2 regions of the Agrobacterium sp. LEGMi-208b genome follow, and region 2 is predicted to be linked to the other one. Evidence: predicted binding sites of a transcription regulator. Region 2 holds the regulator's gene; the other holds the start of a gene.
What was found. Region 2 encodes PhoB, which activates phosphate uptake and scavenging genes when phosphate is short. Its sites were predicted from a motif close to TGTCATNNANCTGTCAT; they were not measured.

Region 1 (5,161 bases), 820 kb from region 2:
CGACGCCCGGATAGGCGGCAGCACATTTGTCGAACTCGGCGTTGGGAAGCCCCATCATGGCGGCCAGATCGCCATAACCGTCCTTGTCGCGGCCGACCATCAGGCAGGCCATGTTGCGATCGCGGCTCCTGTCGGGCACCAGCGCGGAGAAGACCGGCGCTTCGTGCTCGGGCAAAGTCTCCGCCTCACGCGCCAAATACCAGCTGTCGGTGGCGTTGACGAGCGCGGTGTCGAGCCATTCCTCGTTGGCCTGCAGGATGAGCGTGCCCGCCAATTGATCGGCCGGTGCCTGCGCGCTTGCTGTTTCCGCCGTCCCGAAATCCGAGATCAGCATGCGCGCGCCCTCATGATAAAGCGAGAAGATCGCGTTGCCGATGACGAAATTGACCGCCTGCTGCAGCTGTTCGTCGGACAGGCCATCCAGACCGGAGGCGACCTGTGCCTCGGCCTCAATCGGAACCGTCAACGAAACGAAAGCCAGCGGAACGGCGGCCAGAAAACGACGGAACATAAAATCAGACCTTCCGGTAACGAGGAGCGTCACTGATTCCCGAAGCTAACGAGTCACGCAATGGGCTGGTTGCATCGCCTGTCAAGAATCGGGTGGATAGTGATCCGTTTCGGGACCATAGCTGCAAAGAAGCAACGCCGATGCCAACCCGGGAGGCCCGACCATGACCGATCTCGTTTTTACTGCAATGCCGGCTAAAGAAGCCGGGGCCTTCCGGGCGGGAGCCGCCGATGCCTATGGCAACCCGCCGGAAAAGGCCGTTTCTCCGGGCGGCATGCCCTGCCGCCATTGCCTTTCCCAGATCGGAAAAGGCGAAGGGATGCTGGTCCTCGCCTACCGGCCCTTTCCTTCGCTGCAGCCCTATGCGGAAACGGGGCCGGTGTTTCTGCATGCCGCCGCCTGTGAACGCTATCCGCAGACGGAGACCGTCCCGCCAATGCTGGACAGCCCTGACTACATCGTGCGCGGTTATGGGGCGGATGACCGCATCGTCTACGGCACCGGCGCGGTAACCGCGACGGGCGAGATCGTTTCGCGCGCGCGGCACCTTCTGGAGCGCGCTGACGTCGCCTATGTGCATGTGCGATCCGCCCGCAACAATTGCTACCAGTGCCGTATCGATACAGCATAATCGGCAATTACCTGCAATTTTAAGAGAAGAACTAAACGGCTCTCAAGCTTTCCGGGCCATGATGCGGGTATCGGAAACAATTGATTTGAGCAGCAAGATGACAAACAACCTCAACATGGCGACCCGGACCGCGCCCCGCAGCAAGACCAGAATTTTTGCGACCGTGCATTATTTCAGCCAGTCGACCAGAGGACGCGTGGTCGATCTTTCGGCAACCGGAATGGCACTCGAACTGGACGGGCCTTTCGCTGCCGCCAAGGGCAGCCGGGTCAAGGTGCAGAGCGACGATCTGGGCTTCATCGAGGGTGTCGTTCAGTGGCAGCACATGAACCGCCTCGGCCTGCAGCTCAAGCTTTCCACCAACACGCTGGCGCAGCTTTCCTCCTATTTCCGCTTCTTCCACGAAGAAGTAAAACCGACGCTGGCACGCTGACCCGCTGGTGCAGAAAACAGGAATGCGCAGAGCAGACGATGCGCATTCTCCGGCACGGCGACACCCGCGCCGCGCGCCCATGACAAAAAATTTATCAAACGGTTGAAAACAGGCCCATCTGTCACGGGCCTGTCATTTTGGTGATGGACTCCTCTGCGATTGCTTCTACCCTGTCATTTTTCCTGACAGAGCAAGCTTCATCCGAAGGAGTTCCCATGTCGTCGCTTCTCGCTCTCCACCCCATCACCCGCAGGTCGCTGCTGGGCGGCATCGCAGCCTCCTCGGCGCTGGTGATGCTGCATCCTTTTGCTGCACGCGCGGCGACCAATCAGGCGCATCTGCGTATCATGGAAACGACCGACATCCATGTTCATGTCTTTCCCTATGATTATTACGCCGACAAGCCGAACGACACGATGGGACTGGCGCGCACCGCCTCGATCATCGACACCATCCGCGCCGAAGCCGGAAACTCGATGCTGGTGGACAATGGCGACTTCCTGCAGGGCAATCCGCTCGGCGATTATATCGCCTATGAGCGCGGCATGAAGGCTGGCGACAAGCACCCTGTCATCAATGCCATGAACGTGCTGGGTTACGATTGCGGCACGCTCGGCAACCACGAATTCAATTACGGCCTCGACTATATGTCGAACACGCTGGCGGGCGCCGGTTTCCCTTACGTCTGCGCCAACCTCACCAAGGGTCAGCTCGCTTCCGATCCGAAAAACGACGAGCTGTTCTTCAAGCCCTATGTCATTCTGGAAAAGCAGATCCGCGACGGCGGCGGCGTAACGAGCCCGGTCAAGGTCGGCATCATCGGTTTCGTGCCGCCGCAGATCATGATGTGGGATTCCAAGAACCTGGAGGGCAAAGCCCAAACGCGCGACATCGTCGAGGCGGCGAAAGCCTGGGTTCCGGTCATGAAGGAAGAAGGCGCCGATATCGTCATCGCCCTTTCCCATTCCGGCATCGACGGCAAGGGCCAGACGGACCGCATGGAAAACGCCTCGCTTTACCTGGCGGGAGTGGAAGGCATCGACGCCATCTTCACCGGCCACCAGCATCTCGTCTTCCCGGGTCCGAAGACCTGGGACGGTATCGAGGGCGTGGATGCGCTGAAGGGCACGCTGCAGGGCAAGCCGGCGGTGATGGGCGGTTTCTGGGGCTCGCATATGGGCCTCATCGACCTGCTGCTCGAAAAGGACGGCAAGAGCTGGAAGATCGTCGACTTCACCTCTGAAGCCCGGCCGATTTATCACCGCGACGAAAACCGCAAGGTCGTCGCCGATTTCACGGACAAGGCGGAAGTCCTCGCCGCCGCCAAGGCCGATCACGAGGCAACCCTTGCCTATGTGCGCCGCCCGGTGGGCAAGACGTCCGCTCCGCTCTATTCCTATTTCGCGCTGGTAGCGGACGATCCGTCCGTGCAGATCGTCTCCAATGCCCAGACCTGGTACATCAAGGACATGCTGAAGGAAGGGCAATACAAGGATCTGCCCGTGCTTTCGGCGGCGGCGCCTTTCAAGTCCGGCGGTCGTGGCGGTGCGGATTATTATACCGATGTCCCCGCCGGTGACATCGCCATCAAGAACGTCGCCGATCTTTACCTCTACCCCAATACGGTGCAGGCGGTGCTGATCAACGGCGCGCAGGTGAAGAACTGGCTGGAAATGTCGGCGGGCATGTTCAACACGGTCGAGGCCGGCGCAAAGGACGCGCCGCTGCTGAATGCGGATTTCCCCTCCTATAATTTCGATGTCATCGATGGTGTCACCTATCAGATCGACATTTCCAAACCGGCGAAATTCGACAAGGACGGCAAGGCCGTCAATCCGGACAGCAACCGCATCGTCAACTTGCAATTTGAAGGCAAGCCGATCGATCCCGAGCAAAAATTCGTGGTGGCGACCAATAATTACCGGGCAAGCGGCGGCGGCAAATTCCCCGATATCGCCGGCGACAAGGTGATCTTCGTCGCCCCCGATACCAACCGCGACGTGATCGTGCGCTATATCATCGATCAGGGCACCATCAACCCGTCGGCGGACGCCAACTGGTCCTTCGCACCTGTCGCCAATACCACGGCGATCTTCGAGACCGGCCCCAAGGGTCGCCATTACGCGGCCGATATCAAGGGTGCGAAAATCGAGGATGCCGGTGACGGCGCGGAAGGTTTTGCGAAGTTCCGTCTCGTTCTTTGAGGGCTTCGGCCTTTCGGCTGCTGGCGGCAGGGGGAAGCTCTGCCGCCATCCTTGGGCTTGTCCCAAGAATCTAACCACGTCAACAAAATCAATCCGCAGCAGATCCTCGGGACAAGCCCGAGGATGACGCCGAGTTTGATGGAAACTAAATACCGAAGCTATCCCCTCAATCACGTCCGCCGAGCGTTCGCAGCAGAAGCGCCAGTTCCGCCGGCGGCTTCTGCTCGACACGTCTATAATCGCTGCCATCGCGGTTGCGGCGGATGAGCCTCAGGCCGACCATGTCGCGCCTCAGCATCGCCGCATCGCCAAACAGGTGCAGGTTATCCAGAAAGCTGCTGAATTCCCGTTCGGAAAAGCTCCGCCCGGCGGGAATTTTCGCCCATAGATACCAGAGGCACAGTTCCTGATGCGAGCGCCGGGCTGGCCATTGCATCAGCCGGCCGGTGGCATCGAAGACACGGACGGTCTTCAGCACCCTGCCCTCATTCACGGCCGGCAGGATCTCAGGCCGGGAAGGTCCGCTTTCGGCGGATGGGGTGCGTGAAGCGCGCAGATGCTGGAAATTGCGGAACCCGGCAGCCCGGCTCAGAAGATTGAGCATCTCCACATGGCTCGGCTGGCGGTCCAGCCTGCCGATCTGTTCGCGCAGCGATTTGGCAAAGGTCGAGAGATCGGCGATATCGATGGAAAGGATCGAACGTGGCATGACTTATCCTCACGTGCCATTCCGAAAAGGTGTCGCTGATCGCCGGCTTCCGACAGGGCACGGGATAAGTGCTGTCAATCTTTCAAAATGCAGGTTTAGCTTCCCTTGCGGGACGGCGATGCCTCGGTGAACTGCTGACCGTGGTTCAGGTATAGGCAGGCCGGTCACTGCCGTCAATTGGTGTTGCCTCGGCACAGGACCGGGATCGCCGCGTGTTTCTTCTCCCCACCGGGGAGAAGGTCGCCCGAAGGGTCGGATGAGGGGGCAACGTTGCCGAATATCTCCACCCTTGCCCCCTCATCCCGCTGCCGCGGACTTCTCCCCGGCGGGGAGAAGAAATACGCGGTACCCTCTCAGCCTAAAAACAATTGTCGCGGCTCCAGCCAATATCACTCGGCGGCGACAGCGATGTTCCTCTGTTTGCTAGCCGCCAGCATCCCGTTGAAATCCTTGTGGTTCGGACAGGCCGAGAGGCGTTGCTGAAATGCTTCGGCCAGCCATTGGCCGGCGGGTCCGGCCGGTGAATCGACCCGCCGTAGCGCAAAGAGCGGATATTCGCCCTGCTCATAGGCCTCGAGTTCCAGTGCCTTCAGGCTGCCATTGGTCAGATCGTTGCGCACGATCGATGCGGGCAGACCGCCCCAGCCGAGGCCGCCCTTGATGAGCTGGTATT
Region 2 (5,161 bases):
TCGGAAGCAGCAGTTGAAAAGGCGCTGGACAAGAAAATGAATGAAGTCTCATACAAGATGATCGGCAAGGACGTTTCGGTTTATTACGGCGAGAAGCGCGCGCTTTACGACGTGAACCTCAACGTTCGGGAAAATACGGTGACCGCGTTGATCGGCCCGTCCGGCTGCGGTAAATCCACCTTCCTGCGTACCCTGAACCGTATGAATGATACGATCGACGGCTGCCGGGTCACCGGCAAGATCACGCTCGACACCGACGATATTTACGATCAGCAGATCGACGTCGTGGAACTGCGCGCCCGTGTCGGCATGGTGTTCCAGAAGCCGAACCCCTTTCCGAAGTCGATCTACGAGAATATTTCCTACGGCCCGCGCATCCACGGTCTCGCCCGCAACAAGGCGGATATGGACCAGATCGTCGAGCAGAGCCTGCAGAAGGCGGGTCTCTGGAACGAGGTGAAGGATCGCCTGCACGAATCCGGCACCGGCCTTTCCGGTGGTCAGCAGCAGCGTCTGTGCATTGCCCGCGCGGTTGCCGTCAGCCCGGAAGTGATCCTGATGGACGAGCCCTGCTCGGCGCTCGACCCGATTGCGACCGCAAAGGTCGAGGAGCTGATCCACGAGCTGCGCACCAATTACACGATCGTCATCGTCACACACTCCATGCAGCAGGCGGCCCGTGTTTCCCAGCGCACGGCCATGTTCCATCTTGGCCATCTTGTCGAGGAAAACGAAACCGACAAGATGTTCACCAATCCCGACGATCAGCGCACGCAGGATTACATCATGGGCCGCTTCGGCTGATCCCGGCCGGCGCTTTATCGAAACCGAACAAGACTGGTGCCTCTGCCGTGCCCGCTCTGGGCACGCGCATGCAGGCCAAGCCGGAGGACTAGACCATGACACAGACAACGACCCATTCGCATATCGTTTCCGTCTATGACGATGAATTGAAGTTTCTGACGCGCCGCATCGCGGAAATGGGCGGTCTTGCGGAACAGATGTGCGCCGACGCCGTGCGTGCGCTCGTCAATTCCGATGCCGCACTTGCGCAGAAGGTCATTTCCGACGATACGATCCTCGACCATTCCGAGCGGGAGATCGGCGACAAGGCCATCGTCACCATCGCCAGACGTCAGCCGATGGCGGCCGATCTTCGCGAGATCATCGGCACCCTGCGTATCGCCGGCGACCTCGAGCGCGTCGGTGATCTCGGTAAGAACACCGCCAAGCGCGTCATCGCGGTTGCCGGAACCGGCGTGCCGCGCAAGCTCGCCCGCGGCATCGAGCATCTGTCGGAGCTGGCACTGGTGCAGCTCAAGGAAGTCCTTGACGTCTATTCCACACGCTCCGCCGAGAAGGCCAATGCCATCCGCGAGCGCGACGAGGAAATCGACGCCATGTATACGTCGCTCTTCCGCGAGCTTCTGACCTACATGATGGAAGATCCGCGCAACATCACCACCTGCACGCATCTTCTTTTCTGCGCCAAGAACATCGAGCGTATCGGCGACCACGCCACCAATATCGCCGAAACGATCTATTACATGACCACCGGCAGCCAGCCGGAGGGCGAGCGTCCGAAGGACGACAGTTCCAACACGCTCGGTTCGGTGACCGAGTAACAGACAAGCAGCGGCTTGCGGAGTTAGCATATGGTGCCCAAGATTGCAGTTGTGGAAGACGAGGAAGCGCTAAGCGTCCTGCTTCGTTACAATCTCGAGGCTGAGGGATATGACGTCGACACGATACCCCGTGGCGACGAGGCGGAAATCAGGCTGCAGGAGCGTATTCCGGATCTTCTCATCCTGGACTGGATGTTGCCCGGCGTTTCCGGCATCGAACTGTGCCGGCGGCTTAGAATGCGGCCGGAAACCGAACGCCTGCCCATCATCATGCTGACGGCGCGCGGCGAGGAAAGCGAACGGGTTCGTGGCCTCGCCACCGGCGCCGACGATTATGTCGTCAAGCCGTTCTCGACGCCGGAACTCATGGCCCGCGTCAAGGCCATGCTGCGCCGGGCTCGTCCTGAGGTTCTGTCTTCGGTGCTGAAATGCGGTGATATCGAACTGGATCGCGAGACCCATCGCGTTCACCGGAAAAGCCGCGAAGTGCGCCTCGGCCCGACGGAGTTCCGGCTGCTGGAATTCCTGATGACCTCTCCGGGCCGGGTATTCTCCCGCTCGCAATTGCTGGATGGCGTCTGGGGCCACGATATCTATGTGGATGAGCGTACCGTCGACGTGCATGTCGGACGTCTGCGCAAGGCGCTCAATTTTTCGCATATGCAGGATGTCATCCGCACCGTGCGCGGTGCTGGATATTCGATGGAAGCCTGAGCAAAACCGAAACCGATGGTTTCACTCGGGATAATTCCCCAAAAATCAGAAGGCCCGGGACCGGAATGGGTGTCGGGCCTTTCGATTTTGAACCTTCCGCAAATGCGGCACCCCTGTCATTCTTGGGGGCGATAGACGGTTCGCTGAGATTTGGACTGCGCAGAGAAGCCAGTCAGGAAGGGCGCGGCACGCCGCCGACGAATTCAGAGCATTTGCAGTAAGGGACGCTTCGCGGTTTGCGTCCGCAGATTGCGCAAGAACAAGGATTGGAGCGCCTCTTAAACAACGCGTGCTGCAAGGAGGAACCGCCTTGAATTTTCCCACAAAAAAACGGGCCCGAAGGCCCGTAGTTTTTGAGTGTCAAATGCGTGCCGCAACACTCAAGCCTTGCGACGCTCGCTTACCGGCTGGTAGGCAAGCTTTGCATGGAACTTGCAATAGGGCGAAGATTCCAGTGCTTCACAACCGCAGAAATGGAAATCGTCTTTCAAGGGGTCGCCGACCGGCCACTTGCAGGTGCGCTCCGTCAGTTCCGTCAGCGTCAGGCGACGGGAAATTGGCGTAACCACGTTCTTGGAAGGAACGTATTCGAGAACTTCGGCGGTCTCGATATCGATCTCCTCGTGCAGCGCGGTTGCCGCGTTGGAGCGGTTCAAGGCCCGTGCGGGGGCAGCGCTGACGCGGGTTGCGAAATTCGTCGCGCGTGGGGCAGGGGCGGCAGCGCGCTTGGGCGCGGAACGCGCCGAAGTCACCGGGCCGCCGGCCTTCACGCGGCCAGGCAGGTTAAGGCGATGGACCTTGCCGATTACGGCATTGCGGCTGACACCGCCCAGCTGTGCCGCTATCTGGCTGGCGCTAAGCCCCTCGGACCACAATTTCTTGAGTTTTTCGACCCGCTCGTCTGTCCAGTTCATGCCGCTTCTCCGCTCGTCGCGTATAATGTCGGCAGAATCCCTCTCCGTCTCGCGGGCGTGCCGCGAGCGTGGTTTCCGCCGGATTTTTGGTGACTAGTTCCGCCGCAATGCAGTCTAGTAATTAGCGATTAACCTAGTGCCAGCCTGACTCTGTGGCAAGAGTCGGGGGAATCATCTGGAATCGATTTTCCGGTTTTCCCCAACTTGCTGGCGAGTTGAGTCTGAAAGGCAACACCTTGGGCCTCACCGGCCACCTCCTACTAGTGCTTGAGAAGCCCGGGAAACGCGGACTTTTGTTGACATCGGCAGGCGAAGTGACAATAGTGCCCCTGCCGCCGCGAGGCGGCATTTTTGATTTTCAGGCAAGGGATAACCCCGAAGGCCTATTGACAACGTCTGACAGCGCATCCGCGCAAGGAGTGATACAGCCATGGCCGAAGCCGCCGCGCCATTGTTCGATACATTTGCAAGAGCCCCCCTGCGCTTCGAGCGAGGCGAGGGCGTCTGGCTGTTCACGGAAAGCGGCGAACGATATCTGGATTTTGCAGCCGGTGTCGCGGTCAACTCGCTGGGCCACGCCCATCCGCACCTCGTGGAAGCGATCAAGACCCAGGCCGAGAAGGTCTGGCACGTTTCGAACCTTTATGAAGTACCGGGCCAGGAAAAGCTTGCAAAGCGCCTGGCGGAAGCGACATTCGCGGACAAGGTCTTCTTCACCAATTCCGGCGCGGAAGCGCTGGAATGCGCGATCAAGACCGCGCGCCGTTATCATTATTCCAAGGGACATCCGGAAAAATTCCGGATTATCACCTTCGAAGGCGCCTTTCATGGCCGTACGCTGGCGACGATCGCCGCCGGTGGTCAGCAGAAATATCTCGAAGGTTTCGGTCCCAAGGTCGAGGGTTTCGACCAGGTGCCCTTCGGTGATGTCGATGCGCTGAAGGCCGCCATCACCGCCGAGACGGCCGCGCTTCTGATAGAGCCCATTCAGGGCGAAGGCGGCATTCGCGCGCCCAGCAAAGAATTTCTGCAGCTGCTGCGGTCGCTCTGCGACGAGCATGGCATGCTGCTGATTTTTGATGAGGTCCAGACCGGTGTCGGCCGTACGGGCAAGCTCTTCGCCTATGAGCAGACGGGTGTTGCGCCTGATATCATGGCGGTTGCCAAGGGTATCGGCGGCGGTTTCCCGCTCGGCGCGTGCCTTGCGACGGCGGATGCCGCTTCCGGCATGACGGCAGGCGTGCATGGCACCACCTATGGCGGCAACCCGCTGGCCATGGCTGTTGGCAATGCGGTGCTTGATGTCGTCCTCTCGGAGGGCTTTCTGGAAAAGGTCCGTGATGTCGCGCTGGTCTTCCGCCAGGGCCTTGCCTCGCTGAAGGATCGTTATCCTGATGTCATCGAGGAAATTCGCGGCGAAGGCCTGCTTCTCGGCATCAAGGCGAAGATCCCGTCGGGCGAGCTGTTGCAGGCCATGCGCGCCGAGCATCTGCTGGGCGTGCCGGCGGGCGACAACGTCATCCGTCTTCTGCCGCCGCTCGTCACCACGGCGGAAGAGGCCCGCGAGGGCCTGGCACGCGTGGAAGCGGCCGCCGCCTCCCTGACAGCGAAACAGGCGAAAATCGCCTGAGGAAACAATAAAGGGCGGGCCTCTTCCCGGAGGCTCGCGAGCATGGGACAGTTTGAAATGGCTTCACCTAAACATTTTCTCGACCTGTCGGCCGTCAGCTCGCAGGACCTGCGGGCAATTCTCGACGATGCCCGGGCGCGCAAGGCCGCCACCAAGGCCGGAACGGCGGAAAAGCCGCTTGCCGGCAAGATGCTGGCAATGATCTTCGAAAAACCTTCGACCCGCACCCGCGTCTCCTTCGATGTCGGCATGCGCCAGCTCGGTGGCGAGACGCTTTT

Region 1: AC5YUO_RS01775 (bifunctional 2',3'-cyclic-nucleotide 2'-phosphodiesterase/3'-nucleotidase) is a predicted target of PhoB. The motif match lies at 1,695-1,711, and genes of this name have one in related genera.

Annotation. Positions count from the first base shown of each region.
Region 1 is NZ_CM183445.1:348,001-353,161, forward strand. It holds gene AC5YUO_RS01760 (DUF4344 domain-containing metallopeptidase) at 1-511, opposite strand, end outside; gene AC5YUO_RS01765 (DUF1203 domain-containing protein) at 675-1,142, shown strand; gene AC5YUO_RS01770 (PilZ domain-containing protein) at 1,240-1,575, shown strand; gene AC5YUO_RS01775 (bifunctional 2',3'-cyclic-nucleotide 2'-phosphodiesterase/3'-nucleotidase) at 1,791-3,779, shown strand; gene AC5YUO_RS01780 (DUF2087 domain-containing protein) at 3,946-4,488, opposite strand; gene AC5YUO_RS01785 (LysR family transcriptional regulator) at 4,878-5,161, opposite strand, start outside.
Region 2 is NZ_CM183445.1:1,171,654-1,176,814, reverse strand. It holds gene pstB (phosphate ABC transporter ATP-binding protein PstB) at 1-804, shown strand, start outside; gene phoU (phosphate signaling complex protein PhoU) at 900-1,625, shown strand; gene phoB (phosphate regulon transcriptional regulator PhoB) at 1,656-2,339, shown strand; gene AC5YUO_RS05850 (GcrA family cell cycle regulator) at 2,720-3,253, opposite strand; gene AC5YUO_RS05845 (aspartate aminotransferase family protein) at 3,684-4,883, shown strand; gene argF (ornithine carbamoyltransferase) at 4,941-5,161, shown strand, end outside.